DNA from 2 places in the Dryocola baronae genome. Region 1 is predicted to be linked to the other one. Evidence: predicted binding sites of a transcription regulator. Region 1 holds the regulator's gene; the other holds the start of a gene.
The links. Region 1 encodes CRP, which controls carbon source genes, mostly activating them, when cyclic AMP is high. Its sites were predicted from a motif close to ATGTGANNNNNNTCACAT; they were not measured.
Positions count from the first base shown of each region.

Region 2: a site for CRP is predicted at 5,777-5,794, ahead of bhsA (multiple stress resistance protein BhsA). Genes of this name have one in related genera too.

Region 1 covers NZ_JBINNY010000001.1:4,627,158-4,638,267, forward strand. The annotation lists gene kefB (glutathione-regulated potassium-efflux system protein KefB) at 1-748, opposite strand, end outside; gene kefG (glutathione-regulated potassium-efflux system ancillary protein KefG) at 748-1,299, opposite strand; gene ACSPHG_RS21970 (ABC transporter ATP-binding protein) at 1,425-3,329, shown strand; gene ACSPHG_RS21975 (LysE family translocator) at 3,480-4,079, opposite strand; gene ACSPHG_RS21980 (hydrolase) at 4,141-5,157, shown strand; gene ACSPHG_RS21985 (YheU family protein) at 5,159-5,377, shown strand; gene ACSPHG_RS21990 (phosphoribulokinase) at 5,483-6,352, shown strand; gene ACSPHG_RS21995 (OsmC family protein) at 6,381-6,785, opposite strand; gene crp (cAMP-activated global transcriptional regulator CRP) at 7,100-7,732, shown strand; gene ACSPHG_RS22005 (YccS/YhfK family putative transporter) at 7,924-10,005, shown strand; gene argD (bifunctional acetylornithine/succinyldiaminopimelate transaminase) at 10,048-11,110, opposite strand, start outside.
Region 2 covers NZ_JBINNY010000001.1:3,019,526-3,030,635, reverse strand. The annotation lists gene nagZ (beta-N-acetylhexosaminidase) at 1-749, shown strand, start outside; gene ycfP (alpha/beta hydrolase YcfP) at 788-1,330, shown strand; gene ACSPHG_RS14470 (NAD(P)/FAD-dependent oxidoreductase) at 1,556-2,860, shown strand; gene ACSPHG_RS14465 (glycine zipper 2TM domain-containing protein) at 3,076-3,612, shown strand; gene ACSPHG_RS14460 (Gfo/Idh/MocA family oxidoreductase) at 3,733-4,761, opposite strand; gene ACSPHG_RS14455 (TetR/AcrR family transcriptional regulator) at 4,987-5,619, opposite strand; gene bhsA (multiple stress resistance protein BhsA) at 5,868-6,125, shown strand; gene ldtC (L,D-transpeptidase LdtC) at 6,223-7,194, opposite strand; gene mfd (transcription-repair coupling factor) at 7,361-10,807, opposite strand; gene ACSPHG_RS14435 (glycerophosphodiester phosphodiesterase family protein) at 10,968-11,110, opposite strand, start outside.

The DNA.
Region 1 (11,110 bases):
GCAGCACGCCTGCGATAAAGGTTCCCAGCGCCATGGAAAGCCCCAGCGCATCCATGAACAGCGCGGAGCCCAGCACCAGCAGCAGCGCCGCCGCCGTAAACACCTCGCGCACGCCCGAACCGGCGATAAACCGGAACAGTGGCCGCAAAAGATAACGCCCGCCAATCAGCATGCCCGCAAACGCCAGCACCTTGAAGCCGACTTTTATCCAGTCCGTATGACCCTCGTCATTGCCTGCAAGCAGCGGAACCAGAGCAAGCGCAGGAATAACCGCCAGGTCCTGAAACAGCAGAACGGAAAAGCCGAGCTGCCCCGCTTCGTTGCGGTTCATGCCCTTGTCGCGCATCAACTGCAATGCCATCGCCGTTGAGGACATCGCCAGCCCAATACCGCCAATCACCGCCGCCTGCCAGGAAAACTTCGTCAGGATGAGAAGCCCCGCAAGAATGGCCGCGCTGAGAAGAACCTGCGCCGCGCCGACGCCAAAAATAGAGCGTCTAAGCTCCCAAAGCTTTGCCGGATTCAGCTCAAGCCCGATGATAAACATCAGGAAAACCACGCCCAGCTCGGAAAAATGCAGGATCTCGTCCACGTCGCTAATAAAGGCCAGGCCCCACGGGCCGATGGCAATACCCGCCAGCAAATAGCCAAGCACCGCGCCGATGCCCAGCCTGGCGGCAATCGGCACCGCGACCACCGCCGCAAACAGGAACAGCACGCCGGCGAGCAGCAAATCAGAACCTTCCATCAGCGTCCTCCCGGCGGTAACGGTGAAGCGAGCCATTCGCCATAGGCTTTGGCGTGGCTTGCCAGCTCAAGGGGAGACTGCCGACGCGCCCAGTAAACGATAATCGGGTTCATCCAGTGCATGCGGCACATGGCCGCCGTTAGCTCAAAGGGCCGAAGAATATCGGTCAGCGGGAAACGGTTAAAACCATCGTGGCGATACGCACCCTCCGGCTCGCCGGTGGTGATAACGCTACGCCAGTACTTTCCCGCGAGAGCCGTGCCTCCGACGCCGCTGGCAAAGCCACGGCTTAACACGCGGTCGAGCCACTCTTTAAGTAGCGCCGGGCAGCTATAGGTATAAAGCGGGTGTTGGAAGACGATGACATCGTGCTCGAGCAGTAATGCCTGTTCGTGGTAAATATCGATAAAAAAGTCGGGATAGTGCGCATAAAGATCGTGCACGGTGACATTTTCAAGCTGCTGAGCCGGTTGGAGCAAAACCCGGTTCGCGACCGAGTCCTGTGATTCCGGATGGGCATACAGCAGCAAAACTTTCGGCGGCTGCGACATCATTACCCTCCAGGGCGTCGTCATAGTGATTTTTTTGGGCTACCATGCAGCCCGACGCGGTGCCCTAAGCATCACGTTACCTTAATATAATGACAATTTAACATACTCTGAACATACGGCGCTTTATGATTGTTTTCTCCTCGTTACAAATTCGTCGCGGCACCCGCGTTCTGTTGGATAACGCCACCGCCACCATTAACCCAGGCCAGAAAGTCGGTCTCGTGGGTAAAAACGGCTGCGGAAAATCCACGCTGCTGGCGCTATTAAAGAACGAGATAAGCGCCGATGGCGGCAGTATGACCTTCCCGGCTAACTGGGCGCTGGCCTGGGTTAACCAGGAAACCCCGGCGCTTGAAATGCCGGCCATTGAATACGTGATCGACGGCGATCGTGAATTCCGCCAGCTTGAGACCGAACTCGCGCAGGCCAACGAACGCAACGACGGGCACGCCATCGCGCTCGTTCACGGCAAGCTTGATGCGGTCGACGCGTGGACTATCCGCTCCCGCGCCTCAAGCCTGCTGCACGGGCTGGGCTTTAGCAACGAACAGCTTGAACGCCCGGTCAGCGACTTCTCCGGCGGCTGGCGTATGCGTCTCAACCTTGCGCAGGCGCTGATCTGCCGTTCGGACCTCCTGCTGCTTGATGAACCGACCAACCACCTGGACCTGGACGCGGTGATCTGGCTGGAACGCTGGCTGAAGAACTATCCCGGCACGCTGATCCTTATCTCGCACGACCGTGACTTCCTCGATCCGGTGGTCGGCAAAATCATTCATATCGAACAGCAAAGCATGTTCGAGTACACCGGCAACTACTCCTCGTTCGAAGGACAGCGCGCGACGCGCCTCGCCCAGCAGCAGTCGATGTATGAAAGCCAGCAGGAACGCGTGGCGCATCTGCAAAGCTTTATCGACCGCTTCAAAGCAAAAGCCTCCAAGGCGAAGCAGGCACAAAGCCGCGTCAAAATGCTCGAACGCATGGAGCTGATTGCCCCGGCGCACGTCGATAACCCGTTCCACTTTAGCTTCCGCGCGCCGGAAAGCCTGCCGAACCCGCTGCTGCGTATGGAAAAGGTCAGCGCGGGCTACGGCGATCGCGTGATACTCAACTCCATCAAGCTGAACCTGGTGCCCGGATCGCGCATTGGCCTTTTGGGCCGCAACGGCGCGGGTAAATCCACCTTAATCAAGCTGCTGGCCGGTGAACTGGCCCCGCTGCAGGGGGATATTGGCCTCGCAAAAGGCATCAAGCTTGGCTACTTCGCCCAGCATCAGCTCGAATACCTTCGCGCGGATGAATCGCCGCTTCAGCACCTGGCGCGCATTGCGCCGAAAGAGCTGGAACAGCAGCTGCGCGATTATCTCGGCGGCTTTGGCTTCCAGGGCGATAAGGTCACCGAGCAAACGGCGCGCTTCTCCGGCGGCGAAAAAGCCCGCCTGGTGCTGGCGCTCGTCGTCTGGCAGCGCCCTAACCTGCTGCTGCTCGATGAACCCACCAACCACCTGGATCTCGACATGCGTCAGGCGCTGACCGAAGCGCTGATTGATTTCGAAGGCGCGCTGGTCGTGGTTTCGCACGACCGTCATCTGCTGCGTTCCACCACCGACGATCTCTACCTTGTCCACGATCAGAAGGTCGAAGCCTTCGACGGCGATCTGGAAGACTACCAGCAGTGGCTCAGCGACCTGCAAAAGCAGGACAACCAGCAGGAAGACGGCGCGAAAGACAACGTCAACAGCGCGCAGGCGCGTAAAGACCAGAAGCGCCGCGAAGCAGAGCTGCGCACGCAAACCCAGCCGCTGCGTAAACAAATCACCCAGCTTGAAAAGCAGATGGAAAAGCTGAACGCGCAGCTTGCTGAAGTTGAAGAGAAGCTGGCTGACAGCGCCATTTACGATCAAAGCCGCAAAGCTGAGATGACCGAATGCCTGCAAACCCAGGTGAAGGTGAAATCGGCGCTGGAAGAGTGTGAAATGGAGTGGCTGGACGCGCACGAACAGCTTGAGCAAATGATGCAGTCCGAATAACGCCATCCGACATTTTTGGTGGATAGCGCTAACGCTTATCCACCCTACGATTCGCGAATAGGTCGGGTAAGGCGCTATCGCTTATCTTCGCTACGGTTCGCATGTAGGTCGGGTAAGGCGTAAGCCGCCACCCGACAAATAACGCGCGGGCTAACGCCAGATCAGCAGCACGCAGGCGGCGGTTAGCAGGCCCATAAATACGTTAAAAATCGCCCAAGCGCGGCGGCTGCGCAGCAGCTTGCCTATCAGGCTGCCGAAGGCAATCCAGATAACGCCTGCCACAATATTCACCAGCGCAATGCCGATGCTGATTAGCACCACCGAATGCAGATACTGTGAACCCGCAAGGCTGAAGCTCGCTACCGCACCCAGCGCCATGAGCCACGCTTTTGGGTTGATGACCTGAAGCAGGCCGCCCTGCCAGAAGGGAATAGGCGCAGGCGGCGGGGAATCGGTTTCTAAACGCTCGTAGCTCGCCGTACCAATTTTCCAGGCCAGCCACAAAAGATAAATGCTCCCGGCAATCTTGAGGATAAGGTGCAGGGCGGGGTAAATCAGAATCAGGCTGCCCACGCCGCAGGCCACCAGCAGCAGGATGCACTGCATGCCGAGCATGATGCCAATCATCAGCGGCAGGCTGCGGATAAAACCGTAATTAGCCCCTGATGAGGTAAGTAACGTATTATTGGGGCCAGGGGTAATCGCTGCCACCCAAAGAAAGCCGAGCATTGAGAAAAAAAGCGTTTCCATGAAAGGGGTGCTCCACACCCAAAGAATTGATTAGCAAACTAAATGAAACTAACAGTGTGATATGGATCAGACAAGTCCTGCAGAATTGAATTTTAATCATGATGACGGCCAGCAATTCCGCCCTATGCGCGGAATGAGTAACCCTCACCTGCAAACCATGTTGCCGCGTGTTATCCGCCGTCGAGTCAAATTTAAGCCCCACTGGCAGCGTCTTGATATGCCGGACGGGGATTTTGTCGATCTCGCGTGGAGCGAAGACCCGCGCCTGGCGGCGCATAAGCCGCGCCTGGTGGTCTTTCACGGTCTGGAAGGCAGCCTGCACAGCCCCTACGCACACGGCCTGATCGAGGCCGCGCAGAATCGCGGCTGGCTGGGCGTGGTGATGCACTTCCGGGGATGCAGCGGCGTACCAAACCGCATGAAGCGCATCTACCACTCCGGCGAAACCGAGGACGGCACCTACTTCCTCAGCTGGCTGAACCAGCGCTATGGCGAAGTGCCAACGGCGGCGGTCGGCTTCTCGCTGGGGGGCAACATGCTGGCCTGCCTGATGGCAAAACAGGGAGCGGACTGCACCCTAAAAGCCGGCGTCGTTGTCTCCGCGCCGCTGATGCTCGAGCAGTGCTGCTATCACATGGAGCAAGGCTTCTCGCGGTTCTACCAGCGCTATCTTCTCAACCTGCTGAAAAAGAACGCCGCGCGCAAGCTGCGCAGCTATCCCGGCACGCTGCCGGTGGACTTAAGGCAGCTCAAGGGCGTGCGCCGCATCCGCGAGTTTGACGATCTTATCACCTCCAAAATCCACGGCTTTGCCGACGCGCTGGACTATTATCGCCAGTGCAGCGCCATGCCGCTGCTGCCGGACATCGCCAAGCCGACGCTCATCATCCACGCCAAAGACGATCCCTTTATGGATCACCACGTCATTCCTGATAAAGCATCGTTACCCGCAAATATTGAATATCAGCTCACAAGCCACGGCGGACACGTCGGCTTTGTGGGCGGCACGCTGCGCAAACCGGAAATGTGGCTCGAGCAGCGTATCCCTGACTGGTTAACAAGATATCTGGACAACTGAGATGATTATTCCCTGGCAAGACATTGACGCCGAGACCCTCGACAATCTCATCGAATCCTTTGTATTACGCGAAGGTACAGATTATGGTGAACAAGAGCGCTCGCTGTCGCAGAAGGTTGCCGACGTGAAGCGACAGCTACAAAGCGGCGAAGCGGTGCTGGTGTGGTCAGAGCTGCATGAGACGGTAAATATCATGCCTCGCGGGCAGTTTCGCGGCTAATCTAAAGCAATAAAATCATCTTCAGGCCCTTCGTCGGGTGGATACGTGCATTCGCCATCCACCCGCTGTGACAGTCCCTTCGAATATCCATGGAGTTGTTGCCTTATGTCAGCCAAACATCCGGTTATTGCCGTCACGGGTTCCAGCGGTGCAGGAACGACCACCACAAGCCTTGCGTTTCGTAAGATATTTCAACAGCTCAACCTGCGCGCCGCCGAAGTCGAAGGCGACAGCTTCCATCGCTATACCCGCCCAGAAATGGACATGGCGATTCGTAAAGCGCGCGACCTGGGCCGTCACATCAGCTATTTCGGGCCAGAGGCCAATGACTTCGGGCTGCTCGAGCAGACGTTTGCCGAATACGGGCGCAGCGGCCAGGGGAAATCCCGCAAGTATCTCCACACCTATGACGAAGCCGTGCCGTGGAACCAAATCCCCGGGACTTTCACGCCCTGGCAGCCGCTGCCTGAACCTACAGACGTGCTGTTTTACGAAGGGCTGCACGGCGGTGTGGTCACCCCGCAGCACGACGTAGCCAACTATGTGGATTTGCTGGTCGGCGTGGTGCCCATCGTTAACCTGGAGTGGATTCAGAAGCTGGTGCGCGACACCAGCGAACGCGGCCATTCACGGGAGGCGGTGATGGATTCCGTGGTCAGATCGATGGATGACTACATCAACTTTATTACGCCGCAGTTTTCCCGCACCCATATCAACTTCCAGCGCGTCCCGACGGTAGACACCTCTAACCCGTTTGCCGCGCGCGGCATTCCGTCGCTGGACGAAAGCTTCGTTGTGATTCACTTCCGCGGGCTGGATAACATCGACTTCCCGTACCTGCTGGCGATGCTGCAAGGCTCTTTCATTTCACACATCAATACGTTGGTGGTGCCGGGGGGCAAAATGGGGCTGGCAATGGAGCTGATAATGACGCCGCTGGTGCAACGGCTGGCGGAAGGCAGAAAAGTCGTTTAGGGCGGCAAAATACCGCCCAGGACACGTATTACAGTTCAATCACTTCATAGCTGTGCGTGATGTTTGCGGCTTTCTCAAGCATCAACGCCACCGAGCAATACTTCTCCGCCGACAGGTCGACGGCGCGGGACACGGCATTGTCCTTCAGATCTTTGCCGGTCACGATGAAATGCAGATTGATGTGGGTGAACAGGCGCGGCGCTTCTTCGCGGCGCTCGGAGGTCAGCTTCACTTCGCAATCCGTCACGTTATGGCGGCCTTTTTGCAAAATAGACACCACATCAATGGCGCTACAGCCGCCGACCGACATCAGGACCATCTCCATCGGGCTGGGTGCTTTATCGCCTGAATTTCCGTCCATCAGGATCTGGTGACCCGACGCCGATTCGCCCAGGAAAGTTAACCCCTCAACCCATTTAACTCGTGCCTGCATTTTGCTTACTCCTGTTAAGAAATTTCCTTCCAGAGTACGCGGATGCAGCAATTGTCGCAACGGAAGGCGACCTGCGTCATGCTGAAACGAGACAATAGGAGACACTTGCCAAAAGCTATGCTAAAACAATCCGGATGCTACATTCGATACATTGACGTGATGTATGTATGCATTGGACATCACTAATTACAGGCGGCAAGATTGACTTGCTGGCCATTTCCCCCAGGTGGGAAATATTCTAACGATTGCAACGCCGGGCAGGAGGTTTTGCATCCTGTCTTTGGTAGCCAGTTTATAACAGAGGATAACCGCGCATGGTGCTTGGCAAACCGCAAACAGACCCGACTCTCGAATGGTTCTTGTCCCATTGCCACATTCATAAGTATCCATCGAAGAGCACGCTGATTCACCAGGGTGAAAAAGCAGAGACGCTGTACTACATCGTCAAAGGCTCCGTGGCCGTGCTGATCAAAGATGAAGAGGGCAAGGAAATGATCCTCTCCTATCTGAACCAGGGTGACTTCATCGGTGAATTAGGCCTGTTTGAAGAAGGCCAGGAGCGCAGTGCCTGGGTTCGCGCGAAAACCGCGTGCGAAGTGGCTGAAATTTCCTATAAAAAATTCCGCCAGCTTATCCAGGTTAACCCAGACATCCTGATGCGCCTCTCTTCCCAGATGGCCCGTCGCCTGCAGGTCACGTCAGAGAAAGTGGGCAACCTTGCCTTCCTCGACGTAACCGGCCGTATCGCTCAAACGCTGCTGAACCTTGCGAAACAGCCAGACGCCATGACCCACCCGGACGGTATGCAGATTAAAATCACCCGCCAGGAAATCGGTCAGATCGTGGGTTGCTCCCGTGAAACCGTAGGCCGCATTCTGAAAATGCTGGAAGATCAAAATCTGATCTCCGCGCACGGTAAAACGATCGTCGTTTACGGTACTCGTTAATTTCCGTTTCCAAAAAGGCGTATCGCTTCGGCAATACGCCTTTTTTGTCTCTAAAACTCCCTTTGCCCGCTCTAAATAATTCGAGTTACAGGTCGGCGGCAAGGGAGGGAGTCCCCAGGAGCTTACTCCAGTAAGTGACCGGGGCGAGTGAGTGCAGCCAACACCCCTGTAACTTGAAGTATGACGAGTCTATGTGGCGCCGACTTATTTATCATCCTGAGGTTAACTACGCACTGCGTCAGACGCTGGTGTTATGTTTACCCGTGGCCGTCGGCCTGGTGCTGGGCAGCCTGCAAAACGGCCTGCTTTTCTCGTTAGTTCCCGCCTGCTGCAACATTGCTGGCCTGGACACCCCCCATCGACGCTTCTTCAAGCGGCTGATTATCGGCGGCAGCCTGTTTGCGCTCAGCAGCCTGATCATGCAGCTTCTTCTGCTCTACACCTCGATCCCGCTGCCCATAATTCTGATGGTGATGGCGCTGATGCTCGGGGTAACCGCGGAAATCAGCGCCCTGCACGCCCGCCTGCTCCCCGCCTCGCTGATTGCGGCGATCTTCACCCTCAGCATGGCCGGGAACATGCCTATCTGGAAACCGATGCTGCTGTATGTTTCCGGCACCATCTGGTACGGCGTCTTTAACTGGTTCTGGTTCTGGATGTGGCGCGAGCAGCCGCTTCGCGAATCCCTGAGCCTGCTCTACCGCCAGCTTGCCGAATACTGCGAAGCAAAATACGGCATGCTGACGCAGCACACCGATCCGGAAAAGGCGCTGCCCCCGCTGCTGGCCCGCCAGCAAAAAGCCGTCGATCTGATTACCGTCTGCTATCAGCAGCTGCACATGCTGGCGGCTAACCAGCAGAACGGCTACAAACGCCTGCTGCGCGCTTTCCAGGTGGCGCTCGACCTCCAGGAGCACATCTCCGTCAGCCTGCACCAGCCCGAAGAGGTGCAGAAACTCGTTGAACAAAGCCACGCCGAAGCGGTGATCCGCTGGAACGCGCAAACCATCGCGTCTCGCCTGCGCGTGCTGGCGGACGACATCCTTTATCACCGCTACCCCAGACGCTTTGATATGGATAAACAGATCGCGGCGCTGGAAAAAATCGCCCGCCAAAACCCGGACAACCCGGTCGGGCAATTCTGCCACTACCACTTCAGCCGTATCGCGCGCGTGCTGCGCACCCAGCGCCCTTTATACGTCCGCGATCTGATGGAAGATCGCCAGCGCCGCCTGCCGCTGTGGCCCGCGCTAAAAAGCTATCTCTCCTTCAAATCGGCGGCGCTGCGCAACGCCGCACGGCTGGGCGTCATGCTCACCGTCGCCAGCCTGCTGGGCGCATCTTTACATCTGCCCAAGCCCTACTGGATCCTGATGACCATCATGTTCGTCACGCAAAACGGCTATGGCGCGACGCGCGTGCGGATTCTGCACCGTTCGGCGGGCACCATGGCGGGCCTGACGATTGCCGGGATCACTCTCCACTTCCACGTTCCGGAAAGCTACACGCTGGTGGCGATGCTGCTCATTACGCTGGTGAGCTACCTGTTTATCCGCAAAAGCTACGGCTGGGCCACCATCGGCTTTACCGTCACCGCGGTATACACGCTGCAGCTGATTACGCTTAGCGCCGAGCAATACATCGTGCCGCGTCTGATCGATACCCTGCTCGGCTGCCTGATTGCCTTTGGCGGCATGATCTGGCTGTGGCCGCAGTGGCAAAGCGGCCTGCTGCGCCAGAACGCCCACGACGCGCTGGAAACCGACCAGGAAGCAATACGGCTGATCCTAAGCCACGACCCGCAGCCGACGCCGCTGGCCTGGCAGCGCATGAAGGTCAACCAGGCGCACAACGCGTTGTTTAACTCGCTCAACCAGGCGATGCAGGAGCCGGGCTTCAACTCGCACTATCTGGATGACATGAAGCTATGGGTGACGCACAGCCAGTTTATCGTCGAGCATATCAACGCGATGACGACGCTTGCCCGCGAGCACAATATGCTGACGCCGGACCTGGCGCAGCGCTACCTGCAAGCCTGTGAAGTCGCGCTGCAAAGGTGCCAGCAGCGTCTGGAATATGACGGACCGGGGGAAACGAAAGACGCGGTGATTCTGGATTCAGAGGCGCTGCCGACCGGGCCGCTAAGCACGATGGAACAGCATTTACAGCGGGTTCTGGGGCACCTCAACACCATGCACACCATTTCGTCAGTGGCATGGCGTCAGCGCCCGCATCATGGCATTTGGCTCAGCAGACGCTTGCGACGTTCGTAGGGTGGATAAGCGGCAGCGCCATCCACCGAATTCCGCAAATATCTACCCTTTAACAATCTTCGCGACGGCGCTCGCAAAACGCTGCATACCCTCGGCAATATCCGCCTCTTCAACGATAAGCGACGGCGCGAAGCGCATCACGTCCGGCCCCGCGTTCAGCACCATAACGCCTTCCTGTGCGGCTGCATAAAGGAACTCACGCGCGCGGCCCTTGTACTGCGGCTTAAGCTCCGCGCCAATCAGCAGGCCCATGCCGCGAATATCGCTGAACACGTCGTATTCTTTGTCGATCTGCTGCAAATGCTCAACGAACTTTTCGCGTTTTGCCGTTACGCCTTTCAGCACTTCCGGCGTATTGATGATATCAAAGGCCGCACCCGCCACCGCGCAGGCCAGCGGGTTGCCGCCGTAGGTGGAACCGTGCGTCCCGACGTGGAAAGCTGAAGCAATCTCCTGCGTAGTCAGCATGACGCTTACCGGGAATCCGCCGCCGAGGGCTTTGGCGCTGGTCAGAATGTCCGGCGTCACGCCGTAGTGCATGTAGGCAAACAGCTCGCCGATACGGCCCATGCCGCACTGCACTTCGTCGAACACCAGCAGCGCTTTGTGCTCGTCGCACAGCGCGCGCAATCCCTTGAGGAATTCCGGCGTAGCGGCGGTGACGCCACCTTCGCCCTGAATAGGCTCCACGACGACCGCACAGGTATGGTCGTCCATCACGGCTTTCACCGCGTGAAGATCGTTAAACGGAACGTGGATGATGTCGGCGGGCTTGGGGCCAAAGCCGTCGGAATACTTGGGCTGTCCACCCACCGAAACGGTAAACAGCGAGCGGCCGTGGAAGGCGTTATGGAAAGCGATAATCTTGGTTTTATACGGGCTGTGGCGGGTGGACGCATAGTAGCGCGCCAGCTTAAAGGCGGTTTCGTTGGCCTCGGTGCCGGAGTTCATAAACAGGACGCGCTCGGCAAAGGTGGCGTCAATCAGCCTGCGGCCCAGGCGCAGAGCGGGTTCGTTGGTGAAAACGTTGCTGGTGTGCCACAGCGTTTCCCCCTGGGTTTTCAGCGCTTCCACAAGCTTAGGATGGCAGTGCCCCAGGGCGGTA
Region 2 (11,110 bases), 1.6 Mb from region 1:
GCGGCGAGCTGGCCCAGGACGCGGGCTGGCTGATGGCCAGTGAAATGATCGCCATGGATATCGACATCAGCTTTGCTCCGGTGCTGGATGTCGGCCATATCAGCGCCGCCATTGGCGAACGCTCTTACCATGAAGACCCGGCTAAGGCGCTGGCTATGGCGACGCGATTTATCGACGGCATGCACGCGGCGGGCATGAAAACCACCGGGAAACACTTCCCCGGCCACGGCGCGGTCACCGCGGACTCCCACAAGGAAACCCCGCGTGACGATCGGGAAGAGGCGGTGATTCGCCAGCACGACATGCAGATCTTCCGCAGCCTGATTACTGAAAACAAGCTTGATGCCATCATGCCCGCGCACGTTATCTATACCAACGTTGACCCGCGTCCGGCGAGCGGCTCCCCGCACTGGTTAAAAACCGTGCTGCGCGGTGAGCTTGGCTTTGAGGGCGTGATTTTCTCCGACGATCTGTCGATGGAAGGCGCGGCAATAATGGGCAGCTACGCCGAGCGCGGCCAGGCGTCGCTGGATGCAGGTTGCGATATGATCCTCGTCTGCAATAATCGTAAGGGGGCCGTGAGCGTGTTAGATAACCTGTCTCCGGTCAAAGCAGACCGTGTTACAGGTTTGTATCATAAAGGTTCATTTACCCGCCAGGAGCTGATGTCTTCTACGCGCTGGAAGCAGGTGAATCAGCAGCTCGAAGCGCTGCACGAGCAGTGGCAGGCCCACAAGGCGGGGCTTTAACCCTCAGGCTCTGGCCTGAATTTGCGTGGTGAGGATGTATGATTATCTATTTACACGGTTTTGACTCAAACAGTCCCGGTAACCATGAAAAGGTGCTGCAGCTTCAGTTTATCGACCCGGACGTGCGGCTTATCAGCTACAGCACGCGCCACCCGAAACACGACATGCAGCATCTGCTGAAAGAAGTCGACAAAATGCTGCAGCTTAGCGACGACGAACGCCCGCTCATCTGCGGCGTCGGTCTTGGCGGCTTCTGGGCGGAACGCATCGGCTTTCTGTGCGACATTCGCCAGGTCATCTTCAACCCGAACCTGTTCCCGCAGGAAAACATGGAAGGCAAGATTGACCGCCCGGAAGAGTACACAGACATTTCAACGAAATGCGTGCAGAACTTCCGTGAAAAGAACCGCGACCGCTGCCTGGCAATCCTGTCCCGCAACGACGAGGCGCTGGACAACAGGCGCGCGGCCGAAACGCTGCATCACTTCTATGAAATCGTCTGGGACGAAGAGCAGTCGCATAAATTCAAGAATATTTCCCCGCATCTTCAACGTATTAAAGCCTTCAAAACGCTGGGTTAACATTCCCGCAACCTGCATAAATACCTCACGGGTCAGCGCTTGCTGGCCCGTTTTGCTTATCTTTTCGGCATAAAAATTGATGCATATCAATTTTGGTATGACCAATGCACCGTTCATGTTATTCTTTGGTCACATTCATGAAATGTCTTACGCAACTTGTTGTTAATTAAACGTTATTTAGATAACTTTTAATTAACAATTGGTTAATATTTTGAGGGGGTCACTTTGACTACGCCATTAAGAAAGATTGTCATTGTAGGTGGTGGTGCCGGCGGACTTGAACTGGCAACGCAGCTGGGCAAGAAACTGGGTCGCGGCAAAAAAGCGAAAATCACGCTGGTCGATCGCAACCACAGCCATCTGTGGAAGCCGCTGCTGCACGAAGTGGCAACCGGCTCTCTGGACGAGGGCGTGGACGCGCTGAGCTACCTGGCGCATGCCCGCAACCACCATTTCCAGTTCCAGCTTGGTTCGGTGATGGACATCAACCGTGAAGCGAAAACCCTGACGCTCGCCGAACTGCGCGACGAGAAGGGCGAGCTGCTGGTGCCGGAACGCAAGATCCCCTACGACACGCTGGTAATGGCGCTGGGCAGCACCTCCAACGACTTCAACACGCCGGGCGTAAAAGAGAACTGCATTTTCCTCGACAACCCGCACCAGGCGCGTCGTTTCCACTCAGAAATGCTGAACCTGTTCCTTAAGTATTCCGCAAATCTGGGCGCGAGTGGCAAAGTGAACATCGCCATCGTCGGGGGCGGCGCAACGGGCGTTGAGCTTTCCGCCGAGCTGCACAACGCCGTTAAGCAGCTGCACAGCTACGGCTACAAAGGCCTGACCAACGAAGCGCTGAACGTAACGCTGGTCGAAGCGGGCGAGCGTATTCTGCCTGCTCTGCCACCGCGTATTTCTGCGGCGGCGCACAGCGAGCTGACCAAGCTGGGCGTGCGCGTATTAACGCAAACCATGGTGACCTCCGCCGATGCCGGTGGCCTGAACACCAAAGACGGCGAGTACATCGCAGCCGATCTCATGGTCTGGGCGGCGGGCATCAAAGCGCCAGACTTTATGAAGGATATCGGCGGGCTTGAAACCAACCGTATCAACCAGCTGGTGACCGAGCCTACGCTGCAAACCACGCGCGATCCGGATATCTATGCGATTGGCGACTGCGCCTCCTGCGCCCGTCCGGAAGGCGGCTTCGTGCCTCCGCGCGCTCAGGCTGCGCACCAGATGGCTTCCCTTGTGCTGAAGAATATTATTGGCCAGAGCAAGGGGCAGCCGCTGAAGTCCTACGTTTATAAGGATCACGGCTCGCTGGTTTCCCTGTCCAAATTCTCCACCGTCGGTAGCCTGATGGGCAACCTGATGCGTGGCTCTATGATGGTCGAGGGGCGCATGGCCCGCTTCGTGTACATCTCGCTATACCGTATGCACCAGGTCGCGCTGCACGGCTACTTCAAAACCGGCCTGATGATGCTGGTGGGCAGCATTAACCGCGTGATTCGTCCGCGCCTGAAGCTGCACTAAGCATGCTCGCTGTTTAGAAAACCCGGCCACCGTGCCGGGTTTTTTATGGCTGCGATTTAGCATAAAAACGCATGAATAAGCGTTAAGTGCTTAGGAGTTCTCTTAAACCCATCGGTTTGAAGAATGAATTGGCACTTTTCATCCGTTGTCTGATTTGTCCTCGTTCACCTTTGGTTGCAAAATTAGGGGTAATAACACAGTCAGGAGGATGTCCTGTGAATAAATCAATGTTAGCGGGTGTGGGTATTGGCGTGGCCGCAGCTCTCGGCGTTGCCGCGGTCGCAAGCATGAACGTGTTCGATCGTGGGCCACAGTACGCACAGGTGGTGTCCGCGACACCTATCAAGGAAACGGTTAAAACGCCGCGCAAAGAGTGCCGCAACGTGGCGGTAACCCATCGTCGGCCGGTGCAGGATGAAAACCGCATCGTTGGCTCAGCGCTGGGCGCGGTTGCCGGTGGCGTTATCGGCCACCAGTTTGGCGGCGGGCGCGGTAAAGATGTGGCGACGGTAGTAGGCGCGCTCGGCGGCGGCTACGCCGGTAACCAGGTGCAGGGCGCAATGCAGGACGGCGACACCTACACCACCACCCAGCAGCGCTGTAAAACCGTGTATGACAAATCGGAAAAAATGCTCGGTTACGATGTGACCTACCGCATCGGCGACCAGCAGGGAAAAATCCGCATGGATAAAGACCCCGGCACGCAGATCCCGGTGGATAGCAACGGCCAGCTGGTGCTGAATAAGATTTGATTAATAGGGTGGGTGGATGTTAGCGGTGGGTGGCGGCTTACGCCTTACCCACCCTACGATCCGCTGAATAAGATTTGATAAATAAGTCGAAACAGGCGTATGCCGCTACCCGACACCGCATTAATGTTTCCCACGTAGCTCCTGCTGCAACGCTAGCAAAGTGCGCACTTCTGCGATCCGGCGTTGCGTGAGCGCAGGAATATCACCCGGCCTGCTCGCAAACATCCGTTCCGCCCCAAAAATTATCTCCCCTAAGCAGCGGTCATAAAGCGGCCCGGCAATCTTATGCTGGCGGCTGCTCCGGGTATTAAGCACCTCCACCACTTCGTCGGTTCCCCGGCGGTCAACGTTAACCACGCGGCCATCGCGCAGATAGATTTTCATGCCTTTTTGCCCGCCCGCCGGGCCCGCGTATTTATTTAGCGTGAGCGTAACCGGAATGCCGCCTACCGTTCCCCGCAGCGCGGCATCGCCTTCGGCGGTCGACACGTCACCCGGCTGAATGCTATTTCCAAGGCGGTCGCGGGCGTGAACCAGCGCAAGCGTTAGCTCGTCGTTCCCGCCAAGCCGGTGCAGCGTTTCGCGGATCATCGCCAGAACATGGGTGCCGATATCGACAATCACGCCGTCAGGGTGGCGCAGCTGCCGGGTATCCGCTTCACCCGTCGCGAAGTTCAGGGCGATGGGCTCGCCCGCGTCGTTAAAGCTGCTTGGCTCCTGCAAAAAACCGTCGATACGCGCGATCTCAGCAACGCTGTTTATAAACTGCGTCGCGTCCGTCCGCACCATCCAGTGATCGAGCGCCAGCACGCGCGAGGCGATCTGCGGATCCGCCAGCATCGTTTCCAGCTCGGCAAGCTGCTCAAGCGTGGCGGCGACGGGTTTCTCAACCACAATCTGGGCGATATCGCTCTTTAACACGGCCTGAAGAACCGGCAGGTGTAAAAGCGAAGGGGTGGTAATCATCACCACGTCTAACGGCAGCGCCAGCAGCGCATCAAGCGAATCGCATGCCGTCACGCCCTCCAGACGTCGTTCCGGATCTGGGTCAAATCCGTAGCAGCTAAGCTCGGGCAGCGAGAGGCGTGAAATAGCCGGAAGATAGGCCGTTTCGACCACGGCACCGGTGCCAATTAATCCAACCAACATATAAAACCCCTGCGACAAATTTTAGGGATGAATATTCTCCCTCTCTTTTAAAGCAGTATTGGGATCGGGTCGAGCGTGAAAATGTATTTAGCGGTAAACAACTGAGGAGGTGGGGCGAACAATGGCTTGTCCACCCTACGGTTTGGAGGTCGGCTGACGGTAGAGTTTATCTGCCCTGGGATTGAGCTTATAGGTCGGCTAAGCGACAGCGCCAGCCGACAATAATCAAGCTTTCTTAAGCTCGGGCCACACGCGCATCGTAGTCCGCACAATGCTCATTAAATCCTCGTAGCCTGCGTTTTCGCGGGCGCTGACCGACATGCCCTGAATAATGCAGCACAGGTATTTCGCCAGCGCTCGCGCATCGCTGCCCGCCGGGATTTCGCCTTTCTGCTGCCGCTGTTCCATAAAGCGCACTAACGTCTCTTCCTGCATGGCGTGGCGAGCTTTAATGGTGGTTGCGATATCGTCTGAAGAGGCGGCAAGCACCGAAGAGGTGCAGATGATAAAGCAGCCCGACGGGGTGTCTTTATCGGTAAAACGCTTCGCCACGGTAGAAAGATAGTCCTCAAGCGCCTCTTCGAGGGTGCGGTCTTCGCAGAACAGGCATGCCTCATGCTTTTCCGCAAAGCGCGCGATGTACCTGTCGAGCACGGCGCGGAACAGCCCCTCTTTATTGGTGAACTCCGCGTAGAGCGTGGGTGCCTTCGCGCCGGTCGCTTCTACCAGATGCGCCATCGAGGTGGCTTCATAGCCGTGCTGCCAGAACAACGCCATGGCCTTGTCGAGTGCGGCTTCCCTGTCGAACACTTTCGGTCGGCCACGGCTTTTTTTAATGCAGCTGGTGTCTGTAGACATGTTCGCCGTTTAACCTTTGTCTGTTTAGTGAACGATCATTATAAAAATTATCGCACCCGGTAGCCAGCAGCTTCTTTCTAAAAATAATTATTTCCTATGCTAATGAAAAATAGTGCTTTTCTAAATTAGTTAATGGTCGTTATAAAATATTGTTGACGTGTGACGCAGATCACGTTTATGATTTATCTATCGATCGTTAACTAATTAAGTTAATGACTTCTAATAAACACCTGCTGAAGGCATCTACCATGAAAAACGTAAAAACTCTTATCGCTGCTGCAATGCTCAGCACCCTCTCTTTTGCAAGCTTTGCGGCTGTACAAGTGCAGTCCACTCCGGCTAACCAACAAAAAGTTGGCACCATCAGCGCCAACGCCGGGACTAACCTGGGCTCGCTGGAAGATCAGCTGGCGGCGAAAGCCGAAGCCGTGGGCGCTAAATCGTTCCGTATCACCTCCGTGTCCGGTCCGAACACCCTGCACGGCACCGCTGTTATCTATAAATAACAGCAGGGCGTAACCCTCAACGCGCCCGACCCTCTTAGCCATGCCACAAAAAAGGCCTTGTCGAAAGACAAGGCCTTTTGCATTGCGGAATACAAAATCAAATCGTGTTCGTTGACGCCTCGTGGGCGTTCACCTCTACCGGCATGCCCGAACGGTGCTGCATCGCCTGTTCCATCACCTGCGCGTCCGTTTCAGGCGCTGACTGGAACTGCTTCATCTGGTCGTTGAGCAGTATCGGCAAGACTTTAGGATCGTCATCAATCGATTTCGACAGCGGCTGATGTACCTCAACCAGACGGCGGCCATCCGGCTCCACGGAAGCTTTAATCGGCGTGTTGATGATGCGCACCGGCGTGCCGACCGGCATATCGCGGTATAGCGCTTTAATATCGTCATCGCGCAGGCGGATACAGCCGGAGCTGACGCGCATGCCGATGCCAAAGTCGGCGTTGGTGCCGTGCAGCAGATAAACGCCGCCGTAGGCCGCGAGGCGAATCGCGTGGTGGCCCATCGGGTTATCCGGCCCGGCAGGCACAACCGCCGGCAGCGTGATGCCGTTCTTCAGATAACGTGCGCGAATATTTGCGGTTGGCGTCCAGGTGGGGTTCGCCCGCTTGTCGGAAACGGTGGTTTGCATGGTTGGCGTGACGGTATCGCCGCCAAGCTGGCCGATGCCGATAGGATAAACCGTCACGCTGTTCTGCCCGGCAGGATAGTAATAAACCCGCAGCTCGGCGAGGTTAATCACTAGCCCCTCACGCGGCGCGTCCGGCAGCAGCATCTGGCGGGGAATGGTCAACACGCTGCCCGCGCGCGGAACGTAGGGATCGACGCCCGGGTTCGCCTGCAGCAGCGCTAAAAAGCCCACGTTGTAGCGCTTGGCGATAGCCTCAAGCGATCCGCCGTCATCGGCCACCACGTGGAAAAAGTTCTGGCCTATCAGGCGGCTGCCTGCGGCGGGAAGCGGATAGGAATTGGCGCTAGCCGGAAGCGCGGCCAGCGCGGTGGTGACGAGCATCATGGATGCAAGCCAGCGTGCAGAGGTAGAAAAAAGTCGCGAAGAAAACATGCCGATAAACCTCATTATAATTAAGGTCAATGTTATTAAAAAGTTAATCGGGAATTATGGCGGGGGAACGTGTCGGGAAATCCTGGCGCTTTGAAAAGAATGTGTAAATGTTACAGCGGTGAAGAATAAGAATGGCGGGCAGCGTTGCGCTACCCGCCAGCTATCGCTAAGCCGCCGCGTTTTCCGCAAGCTGGCTCATAAAGTTACGTACCCACTCCATGCGCGTTTTGCGGTCGGCAAGATCCTGCATGAATTTAAGCCGGGTCGGGCCGTCGAGGCGGTAGTGCTGCGGCTGTTTTTGCAGCAGCCCAATCAGCCATACCGGATCGACGTGGTTCTTCTCGGCAAACTCGATCACGCCGCCTTTGTCATTGCCTTCAATCTTACGTACGCCGAGCTTCTGCGCCTGCTGGCGCAGGGCGGCGATATCCAGCAGGTTGCGCGCCGCGTCCGGCAGCAGGCCGAAACGGTCAATGAGCTCAACCTTCAGCTCGTCCAACTCGTGGCCGTTTTTGGCACTGGCGATGCGTTTATAGAACGACAGACGCGTGTTGACGTCCGGAATGAAATCCTCCGGCAGCAGGGCGGGCATGCGCAGTTCGACCTCCGTCTGGCTGCTGGTCAAATCTTCCAGCGACGGCTCGCGGCCTTCCTTCAGAGCGTCCACGGCGTTTTCCAGCATCTCCATATACAGCGAGAAGCCGATGGTTTCCATCGAGCCGCTCTGGCCTTCGCCCAGCAGCTCGCCCGCGCCGCGAATTTCCAGATCGTGGGTCGCCAGCGCGAAGCCCGCGCCTAAATCTTCCAGCGAGGCGATAGCTTCCAGGCGCTTTTGCGCATCCGTCGTCATCGCTTTCGGATGCGGGGTCAGCAGCCAGGCATAGGCCTGGTGGTGCGAACGTCCGACGCGGCCGCGCAGCTGGTGCAGCTGGGCCAGCCCAAAGTGGTCCGCGCGCTCGATGATAATGGTGTTGGCGGTGGGAATATCAATACCGGTTTCGATGATCGTGGTACACACCAGCACGTTAAAGCGCTGGTGGTGGAAGTCGTTCATCACGCGTTCCAGCTCGCGTTCGCGCATCTGCCCGTGGCCGATGGTGATGCGCGCTTCCGGCACCAGCGTCGCCAGGCGCTCCGCCGCTTTCTGGATGTTTTCAACGTCGTTATACAGGTAATAAACCTGCCCGCCGCGTAGCACTTCACGCAGAATCGCCTCGCGAACGACAAGCTCGTCATACTGGCGGACGAAGGTTTTCACCGCCAGGCGGCGAGCCGGAGGGGTAGCGATAATCGACAGATCGCGCATTCCGCTCATCGCCATATTCAGCGTACGAGGAATAGGCGTGGCGGTAAGCGTCAGGATATCGACATCGGCGCGCATCGCCTTAATGCGCTCTTTGTGGCGCACGCCGAAGCGGTGTTCTTCATCGACGATCAGCAGGCCGAGATCCTTCATCTTCACATCATTTTGCAGCAGCTTGTGCGTGCCGATGAGAATGTCGATTTTGCCTTCGCGGGCCTCTTCAAGGATCTGCGCCTGCTCTTTGGCGCTGCGGAAGCGCGAGAGCATTTCCACGCGCACCGGCCAGTTTGCAAACCGGTCCTGGAAGTTGTCGAGGTGCTGCTGGGCCAGCAGAGTGGTGGGTACCAGCACCGCGACCTGCTTGTGGTTTTCGACGGCGAGGAACGCGGCGCGCATGGCCACCTCGGTTTTCCCGAAGCCCACGTCGCCACACACCAGCCTGTCCATCGCCAGCGGCTGGCACATATCGCTCAGCACGGCGTTGATGGCCTGGGCCTGATCCGGCGTGGTTTCAAACGGGAAGCCGTCGCAGAATAGCTGGTATTGCTCGCGGTCATGTTTGAAGGCGAAACCTTCTTTCGCCGCGCGCTGGGCGTAAATATCCAGCAGCTCCGCCGCAACGTCGCGTACTTTTTCCGCCGCTTTTTGGCGCGCGCGCGACCAGGCGTCGCTGCCGAGCTTGTGCAGCGGTGCGCTTTCTTCCGCACCGCCCGCATAGCGGCTTATAAGATGCAGCGACGAAACGGGAACATACAGCTTGGCGTCGCCCGCGTAGGTCAGCATGAGATATTCAGCGGTGATGCCGCCGGCTTCCAGCGTCGTCAGGCCCGCATAGCGGCCTACGCCGTGTTCAAGGTGCACGACGGGCTGGCCGGGGCGCAACTCCGCGAGGTTGCGGATCAGCGTGTCCGGGTTGATCGCCCTGCGGTTGTCCTGACGGCGGCGGCTAACGCGTTCGCCAAGCAGGTCGCTTTCGCAAATCAGCGCGCGGTTACGCAGCGTATCGATGAAACCGTGCTCGCTTGCGCCAAGCATCAGATAGCGGCCACGGTCGGCGGCTTCATCCAGGCGGTAAATGCGTTTTGGCGCAACTTTGATGCGCGACAGCAGCTCGCCCAGCGCCTCGCGTCGGCCTTCGCTTTCTACCGAGAAAATCACCGGGCCATCGAAGGACTCGAGGAATTTGCGCAGGTTATCAAGCGGCGCTTTGTTCTGCGCCTGCACCGCCAGGTCCGGCAGCGCGTGATAACCCAGATTGGTGTTGGCGGCTTTGTCGGCCAGATGCTCGGTTTTAAGCTGGATGCGCGGCCAGGATTTCAGCTCGCTGAATACTTCGTCCACGCGCAGCCACAGGTTTTCCGGCGGCAGCAGCGGGCGCATAGGGTCAACGCCGCGGTTTTCGTAGCGCGCGGTGGCATCCTGCCAGAAACGTTCGGCGCTGGTTTCCAGATCGCCGGTGTTCACCAGCAGGGTGTTTTTCGGGAAATAGCTAAACAGCGGCGGCAGCGGCTCGTTGAAGAACAGCGGCTGCCAGTATTCGATCCCGGCGGGCAGGGTGCCTTTGCTGACCTGCTGATAGATGTGCTCCGCCTCGCGTTTCACGTCGAACCTGTCGCGCCACTGGCTGCGGAACAGTTCTATCGCCGCTTTATCCGTCGGGAATTCATGCGCGGGCAGCAGGTTGATGGCTTCCACTTCTTCGAGCGTGCGCTGGGTGTCAACGTCAAACACGCGCAGGCTGTCGATTTCATCATCGAAAAAGTCGATGCGGTACGGTTTGTCGCTGCCCATTGGGTAGAGGTCAAGCAGGGCGCCACGGGTAGCAAATTCGCCGTGTTCCATTACCTGGTCGACGCTGCGGTAGCCCGCCTGCTCAAGCTGGCTGCGCAGATTATCGCGGGAAAGCCGCTGGCTTTTTTTCATCACCAGCGCGTGGCCGTGCAGATAGCTGTGCGGGCACACGCGCTGCATCAGGGTATTCACCGGCATAATAAGCACGCCGCGCTGCATGGTCGGCAGCTGATATAGCGTGGACAGGCGCGAGGAGATGATTTCCTGATGCGGCGAGAAGCTGTCGTACGGCAGCGTTTCCCAGTCGGCAAGGTTCATCACCAGGCTGTCGGTAAACTGCGAAATTTCGTCGTGCAGGCGCAGGGCGTTTTGCATATCGGGCGCGATTAACACCACCGGGCCGCCGTGGCGTTCAACAATTTCTGCCACTTCTGTCGCGCAGGCAGAACCGGTGAGTTCACCAAGGTGGCGTTGGTCACCGGCTTTAACAGGTAAGGAATAGCGATATTGTTCAGGCATAGCGGATGTCGGAATCTCTTTAGTTGAGCGGTATGCGAGGGGCAGAGCCTGTGAGAATAGTAGTATTATCCGCGATCGTTGTCCTTAAGCAACAAAATCGCTCGGTTTTGGCGGCAGGCAGAGGGAAAACAGCCTGCGATTACAGGCTGTTGCAGGTGGGTTATTTAACCAGCTTGCGGAACTTCTCCGGCGAATCAACCAGCACGCCGTCGGCACCCAGCGCTTTGGCCTGCTGATAGTCCTCTTTGCTATTGACGCCTAACAAAATCACGCGGGCGTTGCCGCCGGATTTAAAGCAGTCCA